Regions from separate parts of the Rhodoferax sp. RT5P35 genome, predicted to be linked through region 2. Evidence: predicted binding sites of a transcription regulator. Region 2 holds the regulator's gene; each other region holds the start of a gene.
The links. Region 2 encodes FNR, which switches genes on or off when oxygen is low (the NO sensors DNR and NnrR bind a similar motif). Its sites were predicted from a motif close to TTGATNNNNATCAA; they were not measured.
Positions count from the first base shown of each region.

Region 1: AC097L_RS08735 (universal stress protein) is a predicted target of FNR. The motif match lies at 2,916-2,929, and genes of this name have one in related genera.
Region 3: AC097L_RS20030 (universal stress protein) is a predicted target of FNR. The motif match lies at 1,986-1,999, and genes of this name have one in related genera.

Region 1 covers NZ_JBWMAX010000005.1:34,488-39,115, forward strand. The annotation lists gene AC097L_RS08730 (cation-translocating P-type ATPase) at 1-2,412, opposite strand, end outside; gene AC097L_RS08735 (universal stress protein) at 2,425-2,853, opposite strand; gene chrA (chromate efflux transporter) at 3,017-4,372, opposite strand; gene AC097L_RS08745 (HupE/UreJ family protein) at 4,425-4,628, opposite strand, start outside.
Region 2 covers NZ_JBWMAX010000004.1:116,672-121,299, forward strand. The annotation lists gene AC097L_RS07185 (sulfite exporter TauE/SafE family protein) at 1-159, opposite strand, end outside; gene hemN (oxygen-independent coproporphyrinogen III oxidase) at 293-1,669, opposite strand; gene fnr (fumarate/nitrate reduction transcriptional regulator Fnr) at 1,795-2,514, shown strand; gene AC097L_RS07200 (hypothetical protein) at 2,531-2,743, opposite strand; gene AC097L_RS07205 (FixH family protein) at 2,753-3,010, opposite strand; gene ccoG (cytochrome c oxidase accessory protein CcoG) at 3,211-4,628, opposite strand, start outside.
Region 3 covers NZ_JBWMAX010000015.1:30,334-34,961, reverse strand. The annotation lists gene AC097L_RS20040 (ATP-binding protein) at 1-787, opposite strand, end outside; gene AC097L_RS20035 (response regulator) at 784-1,443, opposite strand; gene AC097L_RS20030 (universal stress protein) at 1,490-1,921, opposite strand; gene argH (argininosuccinate lyase) at 2,102-3,502, opposite strand; gene AC097L_RS20020 (histidine kinase) at 3,568-4,602, shown strand; gene AC097L_RS20015 (LytR/AlgR family response regulator transcription factor) at 4,599-4,628, shown strand, end outside.

The DNA.
Region 1 (4,628 bases), on a different contig from region 2:
CGGCGTGGGCTGCTCAAACGCAAACAGCATGCCCACCGCGGGGATACCCAGCACGCAGGCCAGCAGCAGCACGGCGGCGGCGGTGATCCAGGCAAAGTAGCGGTTGCGGGCAGCGCCCTTGCGCCAGGACGGGCGGGTCCAGCTGCGGTTGGCGTAGATCAGGCCCAGGTTGGCCAGCACGAGCACGGTGAACACCAGGGCGCGGGCCATGTCTTCGGAGTAGCTGAGTACCCGCGCGCCGGCGTACACGCCCAGCAGCAGCGCCAGCAGGCCGCAACCTTGCCACAGGCCTCGGGCCAACACGCTGCGGTCGAACAGGTGGGCATCGGCGGGGCGGGGTGGTACGGCCATGGCGTCGGCTTCTAGCGGCTCGGCCTCGAACACGACAGAGCAGGCCGGGTCGATGATGAGCTGCAGAAACAGGATGTGCACCGGCATTAGCAGCATGGGCCAGCCCAGCAGCACCGGCACCAGGGACAGGCCGACGATGGGCACGTGCACGCCCACCACAAACACGATGGCCTTACGCAGGTTGGCGAACACGCGGCGGCCATAGCGCACCGCGGTGACGATGGAGGCAAAGTCGTCGTTCAGCAGTACCAGGTCGGCGGCTTGGCGGGCCACTTCGGTGCCGCGCGCCCCCATGGCCACGCCGATGTGGGCGGCCTTGAGGGCGGGCGCGTCGTTCACGCCGTCGCCGGTCATGGCCACCACGTCGCCGCGTGCGCGGAAGGCTTGCACCAGGCGCAGCTTGTGTTCGGGCTGCACGCGGCAAAACACCTGGGTGGTGGCCAGGCGTTCTTGGAGGGCCGTGTCGCTGAGCGCGGCCAGTTCCAGCCCGCTTAGGGGCGGCTCATCGGTGGCCAGACCGGCCTGGCGGGCGATGGCCAGGGCGGTGGCGGGGTGGTCGCCGGTCATCATCACCACGCGGATGCCTGCGGCCTGGCAGGCGGCGATGGCCTCGGGCACGTCGGAGCGCACCGGGTCTTCCAGACCCACTAAGCCGAGAAAAACGAAGTCGAAATCGTGCTGGTTGCCCGGCAGCGGCGGGGCGGCAAACTGGGCGCTGGCCACGCCCAGCACGCGCAGACCGTCGGCGGCCATGGCGGTGACCTGATGGGCGATGTGGGTGCGCTGGGCTACGGGCAGGTGGCACAGATCGACGATGGCTTCGGGCGCGCCCTTGGCGGCAATCAGGTAGGCCTGCTGGTCGGGCGAATGCCAGACGCGCGACATGGCCAGCATGGCGGGCGACAGGGGGTAGTCTTCCACCAGGGTCCAGTCAGCGTGCAAGTGCTCGGTGCGGGCTAGCAGCTGTGCGCCCGCGCCGACGATGGCGGCCTCCATCGGGTCGTAGGCACGGCGGTGGCTGGCCAGCACGGTGTATTCGAGTACGCCGTGCAGCGACTCGGCGAGCGGGGCGGCAGCATCTTGCAGACTGTCGTACAGCGCGTTCCCCGACCACAGCCGCCGCACCGCCATGCGGTTGGCTGTCAATGTGCCGGTTTTGTCGACGCACAACACGGTGGTGGCACCCAGCAACTCCACGGCGGGGATGCTGCGGGCCAGCACCTTTTGGCGCGACAAGCGCCAGGCCCCCAGGCCCAGAAACAGGGTCAGGATGACAGGCAACTCTTCGGGCAGGATGGCCATGGCCAGCGTCAGCCCGGCCAGCAGCCCGCCCAGCCAGTCGCCGCGCAGCAGCCCGTAGGCCAGGGCCAGCGCAGTGGCCAGCGCCAACCCCACCAGGGCCACGGTCTTGACGACGGCCTTGGTTTCGCGCTGGATAGGGGTGGTCTCGTCGGCAATGCCTTGTAGCGACTGGCCAATGCGGCCCAGCGCGCTGCGCTCGCCCGTCGCCACCACGCGGCCCTGCCCGCTACCCTGGGTGACCAGGGTGCCAGAGAGGGCCTGCGCGGGCTGTGCGCCACCAGCTTGTTTTTGTACTGGAACGGATTCGCCGGTGAGCAGGGATTCGTCCAGCGCCAGGTTGGCGGTGTGGGTGAGTTCCAGGTCGGCGGGCACGCGGTCCCCCTCGGCCAGCAGCACGGTGTCGCCACACACCAGTTCGCGGGCGGCAATTTTGAGGGTCTGGCCGCCGCGCAGCACCATGGCCAGCGGGCTGGACAGGTCGCGCAGGGCCTCCAGCGAGCGCTCGGTCCGGCGCTGCTGCACAAAGGTGATGCCCATGACCACCAACACAAAGCCCAGCAGCATCAGCGCCTCTTGCCGGTTGCCCAGCACCAGGTAGAGCGCACCGCAGGCCACCAGCAGCAAAAACATGGGCTCGGCCACCACATCGCCTGCCAGCCGCAGCACGCTGCGCGGCCGGGACACAGGGAGGACGTTGGGGCCGTCTTGCACCAGGCGATGCTGCGCCTGGGCAGGGCTCAGGCCACTGGCGGCATCCATGCGGGGGATGGCTTACTTCACCAGCAAGACGGGCTGTTCGGCGGCGGCCAGCACGCGCTGTGCGACCGAGCCGATCAGCAGGTCGGCGATGGCCCCGCGGCCTTTGGAGCCCAGCACGATCAGGTCGAACTTGCCCTTGTGGGCGCAGTCCAGAATTTCCTTGGCCACGTGGCCGGTGCGCTCCACCATGTCGTGCGGGATGCTTGCTGCGTCGAGCAGCTTGCGGGCCGGTTTGAGCTCTTTTTCACTGATTTCGCGCAGGTAGTCGGCTACCGTTTCACTGCCCACAAAGGCCTTGGCGTGGCCCAGGCCGGTGTCGTCGTGCACGCTGAGCAGGGTGATGCTGTGCTTGCCCGGCTGCAACTGCGCCACCAGCTTGGCCGCGTACTTGACGGCATGCAGGGCAAACTTTGAGCCGTCTACGGCAACAAGGATTTTCATGGGGGGCTCCGGTGAGGAAATTTGTGAACCGTCTCAGCTTGAGGTATCTGCGGCGGGCGGCATTGACGCAGGTCAAGCGTGGGGGCTGTGCGGATTTCCACTTTACGAAATGCCGGGCTCGGGGTCTGTGCGCTGGCGCACACCGCCTGCTGCGGCACGGGGTTCACAGCCAAACCCGCAGCGCCCACCCCGCCAGCGCGCACAGCACAATCACCTTGATCACGCCCACCTTGAAGCGCATCAAGGCCACGCCTGCGGCCAGCGCCAGCAGCAGGGCCGCCCAGTCGGTATTTGCAAGAAAAGAGCCGCTAGCGCCCGGCTTAACTGCGATGTGCGCTATAAAAAACAAAGCAAGGCTGGCAATCACGCCCACCACGGCGGCGGTGATGGCGGTGAGCGGGGCGGTGAACTGCAGCTTGCCGTGGGTGCTCTCCACCAGCGGGCCACCGGCCAGGATGAAGATGAACGATGGCAAAAAGGTGAACCAGGTGACCACCGTGGCGGCCAGCGCTGCGCCCAGAAACAGCGCGTCCGGCCCCAGCACCGCCTTGCTCCAGCCGCCCACAAAGCCCACAAACGCCACCACCATGATCAGCGGGCCGGGCGTGGTTTCGCCCAGGGCCAGGCCGTCGATCATTTGCGTTCCTGTCAGCCAGCCAAACTGCTCCACCGCGCCCTGGTACACATAAGGCAGCACGGCGTAGGCACCGCCAAAGGTCAGCATGGCGGCCTTGGTGAAAAACCAGCCCATCTGCGCCAGGGCGGAGTGCCAGCCGCTCCACACCACCAAGGCGGCCATGGGCAGCAGCCACAGCGCCGCGCCCACGGCCAGTACTGTGAACAGGCGGCTAGCTTTGTAGCGCGCGTGGGCTGGGGTGGGCGTGTCGTCGTCGATCAGCGCAGGACCATGACCCAATTGGCCTGCCTTGGCCGCGCCATGCCCGCCGCCGCTGAACTGGCCGGGTGCGAACTTGGACCCCCACCATCCGATCAACGCTGCACCCAGCACGATGGCCGGAAAGGGCACGGCAAAGATATATAACGCTACAAAACTGGTAGCTGCTACCGACCACAGGACAGGCGCAGTGCTCGGTTTCTTCAATGTCTTGCTGCCGATGCGGTGCACCGCCTGCACCACCAGCGCCGCCACCGCAGGCTTGATACCGTACAGCAGCCCGGCCACCCAGGGCACGGCCCCAAAGGCTACGTACACCCAGCTCAGGCCAATCAGGATGAACAGCGACGGCAGCACAAACAGCGCGCCTGCCGCCACCCCGCCCCAGGTGCGGTGCAGCAGCCAGCCGATGTAGGTGGCCAGCTGCTGCGCCTCGGGGCCGGGCAGCAGCATGCAGTAGTTCAGGGCGTGCAGAAAGCGCTTTTCGCTGATCCAGCGTTTTTGCTCCACCAGTTCGCGGTGCATGATGGCAATCTGCCCGGCCGGGCCGCCAAAGCTAATGCAGCCCAGCTTGAACCAGAACTTCAGGGCTTCGGTGAAAGATACGGGCGGCACGGGCGGCATGTGAGGGGCTCTCAAAGTGGCACTGCCCGCAGTGTGCCAGCCCCGCCGTGTTTCACCCCAACGGCATGCCCTTTAACGCAAACGCCAGCACCAGCACGCTGGCTGCCGCCATCCACGATCCGGCAATCCGCAGGGCGATTTGCACCCATTGGCGCTGCGGGCACAGTGCGGTGTAGTAGGCCACGTTGGCCACCAGCACGGTGGTGCTGATCCAGGTGCCGAGCAAGGTCAGGACGGTAGCCTGTATGGTGGGGGC
Region 2 (4,628 bases):
GCCCAGCAAGCGCCCGGCCTGCAGTTGCAGCATGCCCTGGCGGGCCCCGGCGACCCGCACCACGCCCGCGCAGGCCGCACCGCACATGCCCGCGCAATGCGGGCCACCGGCCAGGCCCATGAGAAGGGCGGTCCAGGCCAGGGAGTTCTGCATCGTCATTACTTACCCTCTCGCATGGAGCCAGAACGCACGCCCACCAGAAACACCGCAGAACTGGCTTTGCCAGGCTGCTGGTGTTGCCCCCTGCAAGGGGGTTGGAGAAAGATGCGAAGCACTGCAGCCTGGGGGTGTGCTAAATGATCCGTGAGAAACGGGCGCGGTTCTGGTCGGCTTGCAGGTAGCGGTCGAACACCATGGCCACGGCGCGCACAAAGAACCAGCCGGTGGCGGTGACCTGGATGCTGGTGGCATCCACCGTGGCCATGCCGGCCTGCACCAGGGGCTGCAGGGCCTGCAGCTCGGCGGCAAACGTGGCTTTGAAGTCCACCAGGTAGGCCAGTTCAATGGATTCAAACTGCACCATGCCCTGGCACATAATGGCCATGATGATGGCGCGGCGCACCACGTCGTCGCGGTTCAGGGCCAGGCCGCGCACCACCGGCAGCTGGCCCTGGTCGATCATGTCGCAGTAGGCCTCCAGGGTCTTGGCATTCTGGCTGTAGGTGGGGCCGATGCGGCCAATGGCCGACACGCCCAGGCCGACCAGGTCGCAGTCGGGCTGGGTGCTGTAGCCCTGGAAGTTGCGGTGCAGCCGCCCCTGGCGCTTGGCCACGGCCAGCGCGTCGTTGGGCAGGGCGAAATGGTCCATGCCCACGTAAACGTAGCCCGCGCCGATGAGCGCGTCCAGCGCCTGCGACAGCATGGCCAGCTTGGCCGCGCCGCTGGGCAGCTCGGCGTTGAGGATGCGGCGCTGCGGCTTGAAGCGCTCGGGCAGGTGGGCGTAGGCGTACAGGGCGATACGGTCGGGGCGCAGCGCCACGATCTGCTCCAGCGTGTGGGCAAACGAGGTGGGTGTTTGGCGCGGCAGGCCGTAGATCAGGTCGGTGTTGATGGATTCGAAGCCTAAGCGGCGGGCTTCGGCCACCAGCCCAAACACCTGCTCGGCGGGCTGCACGCGGTGCACGGCCTTTTGTACGTCGGCATCGAAATCCTGCACGCCAAAGCTCAGGCGGTTGAAGCCCAGCGCCGCCAGGGCCGCCAGCCGTGTGGCATCCACGGTGCGCGGATCGACCTCGATGGCGTATTCGCCGCCCGGGGCCAGGCTGAAGTGGCGGCGCAGCAGGGCCATCAGCTGGGCCAGTTCGTCATCGCTCAAAAACGTGGGGCTGCCGCCGCCCAGGTGCAACTGGCTGACCACCCGGCCCGTGCCGAGCTGGGCGGTGTGCAGGGCCATTTCGCGCTCCAGGTACTGCAGGTAGGCCGCGCCGCGTTCGTGGCGCTTGGTGATGATCTTGTTGCAGGCGCAGTAGTAGCACAGCGATTCGCAAAACGGGATGTGCACGTAGAGCGACAGCGGCAGAGCGGTGGCGGTGTCCCGGCGCAGGCGCAGGGCGCGGGCGTAGTCCTCGCCGCGGAAGGCTTCCACGAAGCGGTCGGCGGTGGGGTAGGAGGTGTAGCGCGGCCCCGGCACGTCAAAGCGCTTTAAAAGTTCAGTCGAAACACAGGTCATAAAAAGCGCTTTGGTTGCATCTATGCACTGTGCCGCGAAGGACGCACGCCTTACTTGACCTAGATCAAGCCGCCTGCAGATGCTTGTGGCGAGAATGGTTGTTTACAAAAGCCCCTACTGCGCGCATGACCCCTATCGCCATCAAAGTTGCCTGCTCGAACTGCAATCTGCGTGAGCTGTGCATGCCACTGGGCCTGAACCAAGACGAGTTAAACCGTATAGACGATCTGGTGGCCGTGCGCCGCAAGGTCAAACGCGGGGCCACGCTGTTCCGCAATGGCGAGGCGTTTACCGCGCTGTACGCTATCCGCACCGGGTTTTTCAAAACCTCCATCACCACCGAGGACGGGCGCGACCAGGTCACGGGTTTTCAGATGGCGGGTGAGATCATCGGGCTGGACGGCATCGTCAACGACCAGCACACCTGCGACGCGGTGGCGCTGGAGGATGCCGAGGTCTGCGAGATGCCGTTTGACCGCATCGAAGAACTGTCGCGCGAGGTCAACGCCCTGCAGCGCCATGTGCACAAGATCATGAGCCGCGAAATCGTGCGCGAGCACGGCGTGATGCTGCTGCTGGGCAGCATGCGGGCAGAGGAGCGGCTGGCGGCTTTTTTGCTGAACCTGGTGCAGCGCCTGCATGCGCGCGGCTTCTCACCGCTGGAGTTGGTGCTGCGCATGACGCGCGAAGAGATCGGCAGCTACCTGGGCCTGAAGCTGGAAACGGTGAGCCGCACCTTCTCCAAGTTTGCCGAGGACGGGATGGTGGAGGTCAAACAGCGCCACATCCGCATCCTCGATGCCGAGGCCTTGAAGCGCATCGTTAATCTTCAGCCCTGTTTATAGTTGCAGCGCCTACCGGCTAGCCTACCAGCAGGGTCAGGCTGCTGATCATTGCCGCCACGGCCCAGAAGGCAAAGAAAGACAGGCTGTACACGCCCTGGCGTGACAGGTCCAGCGGCTGGCCCAGCCAGTGCAAGCTGCTAGGGTCCACCACCGCAAACACCAGACCCTCCAGCAAACAAGCGCCCAAAAATCCCGACCACAGCACACTGGTGATGCGTTGTACTGCCATGCTGCCCGCCTACTTCTGCCGCACCGCGCCGGGGGGCGTGGCGGCGTGGTTGCGCGCTTGCTCGGCTGGGGCCAGGGTGCCCTGCAGGGCCAGCGTCTTGTTGATCTCCAGGCCCTGGCGGTAATAGTCCTGCGCCAGCACCGGATCTTGCCGGGTGAAGGCCAGCCAGGCCGTAACAAGAGCGGCTACCACCACGATCAGCGGGCCGGAGATGACCAGCCACACGTGGCCGTATTTCCACCAGGGTTGCGAAGTTTTTTCAGACATGGACTTTCTCCTTAATGTGAACAAGGCATCTAGCTATTCCCCACCCAGCATGCGGGCAGAACGCACACTTTCCAGAAACACCGCAGAACTGGCAATGCCCGGCTGCTGGTGTTGCCCCCTGCGTGTCGAATCGGTTTTGGTAAACCGGTTCGAGGGGGGTTGGCGAAAGATGCGAAGCACTGCAGCCTGGGGGTGAGTAATTAGCGGGGCACGATAAACGTGGATTTCTCGGATACGCGGTCTTTGCCGTCGGCACTGGCGATGTCAAACACCACCGGGTGCGAACCCGGCGTGGCCGAGCCATAGGGGATGTGCAGGCGCACCGCCACCCAGCGCGACTGCACGGCACCCACCTCCACCTCGGTTTCCGATGCAACTTCCAATCCGGCCAGCCCGTCCAGCCCGTGGGCCGATAGCGTGTAGCGCTGGGGCGATTCGGTGGCGTTCATCACCTGCAGGCGGTAAACGTTCTCTAGCTGGCCCCCGGCCACAATGCGCGACAGGGCGGCGCGGTCGCGCACCACGTCCACCTTCAGCGGGGTGCGCAGTGCCAGGCTGATGCCCAGGCACAGCATCAGGGTCCATAGCAGCGCGGTGTAAACCAGCACCCGGGGCCGCAGCACCCTGCGCAGGATCTGGCGGGCCGTCCAGCCCCCGGCCATGCCGTTCTCGGTGGCAAAGCGGATCAGGCCGCGGGCATAGCCCATTTTGTCCATCACCCCATCGCACACGTCCACACAGGCCGCGCAGTTGATGCACTCGTACTGCAGGCCCTGGCGGATGTCGATGCCGGTGGGGCAGACCTGCACGCACAGGGTGCAGTCCACGCACGACCCCAGGCCCAGCGCCGCAGGGTCGGCTTTGCGGGAACGGGCACCGCGCGGCTCACCCCGGTTGGCGTCATAGCTGACGATGAGCGTGTCCTTGTCGAACATGGCGCTCTGAAAGCGGGCGTAGGGGCACATGTACTTGCATACCTGCTCGCGCATGAAGCCCGCATTGCCGTAGGTAGCCGCGCTGTAAAACAGGCCCCAAAAGACCTCCCACGAGCCGAAGTTCAGCTGCAGCGACTCCTGCAGCAGGTCTTGGGTGGGGGTGAAATACGACACAAAGGTGAAGCCGGTCCACAGTGACAGCAGCATCCACACTGCATGCTTGGCCCACTTCTTGCCGATCTTGTGGGCAGACAGGGGGCCGCCGTCCAGGCGCATGCGGGCACCCCGATCGCCCTCGATGCGGCGCTCTATCCACATGAAGATCTCGCTGTACACCGTTTGCGGGCAGGTAAAGCCGCACCACAGCCGCCCGGCCACGGCGGTGAACAAAAACAGCGACAGGGCCGACACCACCAGCAGGCCCGTAAGGTAGATGAAATCCTGCGGGTACAGCACCAGGCCAAACAGATAAAACCGCCGCGCCGCCAGGTCCAGCAGCACCGCCTGGCGCTCGCCGTACTGCAGCCACGGCAGGCCGTAGAACACCAGTTGCGTCAGCAACACCATGCCCCAGCGCCAGCGGGCAAACAGGCCCTGCACCGAGCGCGGATAGATCTTGGGCTGGGCCGCGTACAGCGACACCAGTTCCTCGCCTTCGGCGGCTATCGGGGTGATGGGGATGG
Region 3 (4,628 bases), on a different contig from region 2:
GGCGCACCGCGCGGTCTATGCCCTGGTGCAGGCGGGCAATGGCGATGCTGCGGGTGGGCGCGTCAGGCGCACGGTCCAGCGCCTGGGCTTGCAGCTTCAGGGCGGTCAGCGGCGAACGCAGCTCGTGCGCGGCATTCGCCACAAAGGATTTTTGGGCATGGAAGGCGGCGTGCACCCGGCTAAACAGCAGGTTCAGCTCGCGCACCAGGGGCAAAACCTCATCGGGTAGGTCGGCTTCAGGCAGCGGCGACAGGTCATCCACCGCGCGGGCTGCTATCTGCTGGCGGGTGCGTTCCAGCGGTTTCAAGGCATGGCGTATGGCCCACCACAGCGCGATCATCAGCAGCGGGGCCATGGTGGCCATGGGCAGCATGGCGCGCGCGGCCAGGGCGCGGGCGCGGGCCTGGCGGGCGCTCAGGTCCTGGGCGATCTGGATGGTTTGCGCCGGGGTCTGGATGGAATAGACACGGTAGCGCGTGCCGTTTTGCTCCACGTCCGAAAAGCCCAGCACGGCCTGCGGAGGCAGGCGGTTGCGGTGCGACTGGAACAGTTGCACGCCGTTGGCGCTCCATATCTGCACTTCGTAGTCGGCATCAAAGGGGTCTTCCGGCGCGGTTTGGCTGGGTGCGCCGTTGCGCAGCGCGAAGGCCATTTGCTGCAGGTGGTAGTCGAACATTTCATCGGCCTGCTGCAGCGCGCCGCGGTAGGCCGATGCGGCCTGGAACAGCGCGGCCACCACGATGGCGGTCATCACCGAACCCAATAGCCGCCGACGGATCGAGTTCATGGCTTGGGCATGACGTAGCCCAGGCCGCGCACGTTCTGGATGAGTTCCGCCCCCAGCTTTTTGCGCAGGCCATGGATGTAGACCTCGACGGCGTTGCTGCTGACATCGTCTTTCCAGCTGTAGAGCTTTTCTTCCAGTTGCGCCCGCGAGAACACCACGCCGGGGCGGGCCATTAGCGCCTCCAGTACAGCCCATTCGCGTTTTGAGAGGGTGACGGGCTGGCCGTCGCGGGTGGCCTCAAAGGTGGCGGGGTTCAGGCGCAGGCCGTGCACCTCCAGTACCGGGTCGGCGCGGCCCGCGCTGCGCCGGGTCAGGGCGCGGATGCGGGCCAGCAGCTCGTCGATGTCATAGGGCTTGAGCACGTAGTCGTCGGCCCCGGCATCCAGCCCGGCAATGCGGTCGGTCACCGCGTCACGGGCGGTGACCACCAGTACCGGGGTGGTGTCTTTGCGCTGGCGCAGGGCTTTGAGCACGTCCAGTCCGTCGCGCTGGGGCAGGCCCAGATCAAGCAGCACCAAGTCGTAGGGCGCGCTGCGCAGGGCGGTGTCAGCCATCACGCCGTCTTTCACCCAGTCCACAGCGAAGTGCTCGGCGCGCAGTACGTCGAGCACGGTTTCACCGATCATGGGGTCGTCCTCTACCAAGAGTAAGCGCATAGGGGGGGCAGTATGCGCAGGCGGGCTTAGGCCGGGCTTAAAGCCTTCAGCGGGCGACCAGCACCGGCAGCGTGGATTCGGCCAAGACCTTGGTGGCGATGCTGCCCAGCACCAGGCGGACAATGCCGGTGCGGCCATGGGAGCCGACGACGATCATGTCGGCCTTTTCGGCCAGGCTGTATTCCACGATGCCGATGGCCACATCGCGTTCTTCCACCACCACGGGGTGAAAATCTACCGGGGTGCCTTGCTGGCACAGCGCGGCCACCTTGGCGTGGGCCGACGCGGCCTCTTCCTGCGCAGCCTGCTTGTAGTAGTTGAGCCCCTGGGAGTTGACTTCGCCCAGATACGGATACGGGTCCACCGCGTACAGCGCCGTCAATTTGGCTTCGAATTTACGCGCCAGATCCACCGCCATGGTGACCGCATGGTCCGAAGCGGCCGAGCCGTCGGTGGCTAACAAGATGTGTTTCAGCATGGGAAGCCTTTGCGCAAAGTGGTTGAAGAAACCCCATTGTGCGGCCTATACCGAGGCACAGCCCTTGATGTGCCGCAAGGGCGTGTACAGGCCAGGATATTTGGATAAAAAAGGCCGCTAGCGCAATATCTATCTACGCAAGCAGCTATTTATTCAATAGCAATAGGCGGATCAAGCTTTTCAGCCTAACCGCGTCCGGTGGCGGGCGATCTGCGCCCGCACCTGTGCCCAGGCGGTGCCGCCCAGGATGTTGCGGGCGTTCAGCGAGCCGCGCAGGCTCAAGCATTCGTACACGTCGGGTTCGATCTTGGCGTTAAAGCCCTGCAGCACGTCCAGCGGCAGCTCGGACAGGTCCACGCCCTTGACAATGGCCGCCTTCACCGCGTGGGCCACCACCTCGTGCGCGTCGCGGAAGGGCAGGCCTTTTTTGACCATGTAGTCGGCCAGGTCGGTGGCGGTGGCGTAGCCGCGCAGGGCGGCGCGTTCCATGGCTTCGGGCTTGACGGTGATGCCGCCGACCATTTCGGCAAAGATGCGCAGCGTGTCCTTGAGCGTGTCCACGGTGTCGAACAGCGGCTCCTTGTCTTCCTGGTTGTCCTTGTTGTAGGCCAGGGGCTGGCCCTTCATCAGGGTGATCAGGCCCATCAGGTGGCCAACCACGCGGCCGGTTTTGCCGCGCGCCAGCTCGGGCACGTCGGGGTTTTTCTTCTGCGGCATGATGCTGGAGCCGGTGCAAAAGCGGTCGGCAATGTCGATAAAGCCAAAGCTCTGGCTCATCCACAGCACCAGCTCCTCGCTCAGGCGGCTGATGTGCACCATGGCGATGCTGGCGGCGGCGGTGAATTCGATGGCGAAGTCGCGGTCGCTCACGGCGTCCAGGCTGTTTTGGCAAACGCCTTCCATGCCTAAAGTGGCAGCCACGCGCTCACGGTCCAGCGGGTAGCTGGTACCGGCCAGGGCGGCGCTGCCCAGCGGCAGGCGGTTGACGCGTTTGCGCACATCCAGCATGCGCTCGGCATCTCGGGCAAACATTTCCACGTAGGCCAGCATGTGGTGGCCAAAGCTTACCGGCTGGGCCACCTGCAGGTGGGTGAAGCCGGGCATCACCACTTCCACGTTTTTGTCGGCAATGGCTACCAAGGCCAGTTGCAGGTCGGTCAACAGGCCCTGGATCAGATCCATTTCGCCCCGCAGCCAGAGGCGCACGTCGGTGGCGACCTGGTCATTGCGGCTGCGGCCGGTGTGCAGGCGCTTGCCCGCATCGCCCACCAACTGGGTCAGGCGGGCTTCGATGTTCAGGTGCACGTCTTCCAGGTCCAGCTTCCATTCGAAGTTGCCGGATTCGATGTCGCCGCTGATCTGCGCCAGACCGCGCTGGATGGCAGCAAAGTCCTGCGCGGCGATGATGCCCTGCGCGGCCAGCATCTCGGCGTGGGCCAGGCTGCCCGCAATGTCGGCCTGCCACAGGCGCTTGTCAAAAAACACGCTGGAGGTGTAGCGCTTGACCAGATCGCTCATAGGCTCGGAGAACAGCGCCGACCAGGCTTCGGATTTTTTGTCGAGTTGGTTGTGGGAAGACATGGGATACCAAGTGGAAAGTGATTGGCATACCAGCGAGGACGAACATCCCCAATAATCGGGCCGATATGCAAGAACCGCAAATTTTATCGGGCTTCCAGCCTTTGGCCGATACGCCGCTGCCCCTGTCCCGCACGGCGCTGGTGTTCGATGCCTGCCAGGCCGGGGTGATCTTGCGCGCGGTGCTGTTTGTGGAAGTGGCCGTGGCCGTGGCGGCCTTGTTTGGTGCGCAGAACGCCTGGGACTGGTTGACGCGCCTGGCGCTGTGGACCGGCGGCGCCTTGCCCGGCGTGCTGGTGTGGCTGCTGGCCGCCTGCAGCCTGAAGCGTCCATTGGCGCGCCTGCCGCAGTACGCGCAAAACTTGGGTGGCGTGGTGCTGGGAGCGGTGGCAGGGCTGTACGGCTGCGGCATGCTGGCCTTGATCGGCCTGCTGGACCCCGTGCCCTGGCTGGCCAGTGCGGGCGCTGGGGCCTGGTTGTCGGCGCTGGTGGTGGCAGGCTTGGTGTTGCGGGCCCGCGCCCGCACCCCGGCGGCCACCACGGCGCGGTTGGGCGAGCTGCAGGCCCGCATCCGCCCGCATTTTTTGTTCAATACCCTCAACAGCGCCATCGCCCTGGTGCGTGCCGAACCGGCCAAGGCCGAGGCCCTGCTGGAAGACCTGAGCGACCTGTTCCGCCACGCGCTGGTAGACCAGGGCGAGTCCGTCACGCTGGCGCAAGAGACCACGCTGGCTGAGCGCTACCTGTCCATCGAGCAGGTGCGTTTTGGCGAGCGCCTGCGCATCCACTGGGCGCTGGACCCGCGCGCCGCCGGGGCCCAGCTGCCGCCTTTATTGCTGCAGCCGCTGGTAGAGAACGCGGTGAAGCACGGTGTGGAACCCAGCGCCAGCGGCGCGGATGTGCGCATTTCCACCGAGCGCCGGGGCAGCACGGTGGTCATCAAAATCACCAACACCGTCCCCGGTGGCCAGGGTGTACCGGGCCATGGCCTGGCGCTGGACAACGTGCGCGACCGCCTGAACCTGCTGCACGACATGCAAAGCCAGTTCCAGGCCACTTTCAAAGACGGCAGCTACCTCGTCCGTATCGAGATTCCGGCATGAAGACATTGCGCGTACTGGTGGTGGAC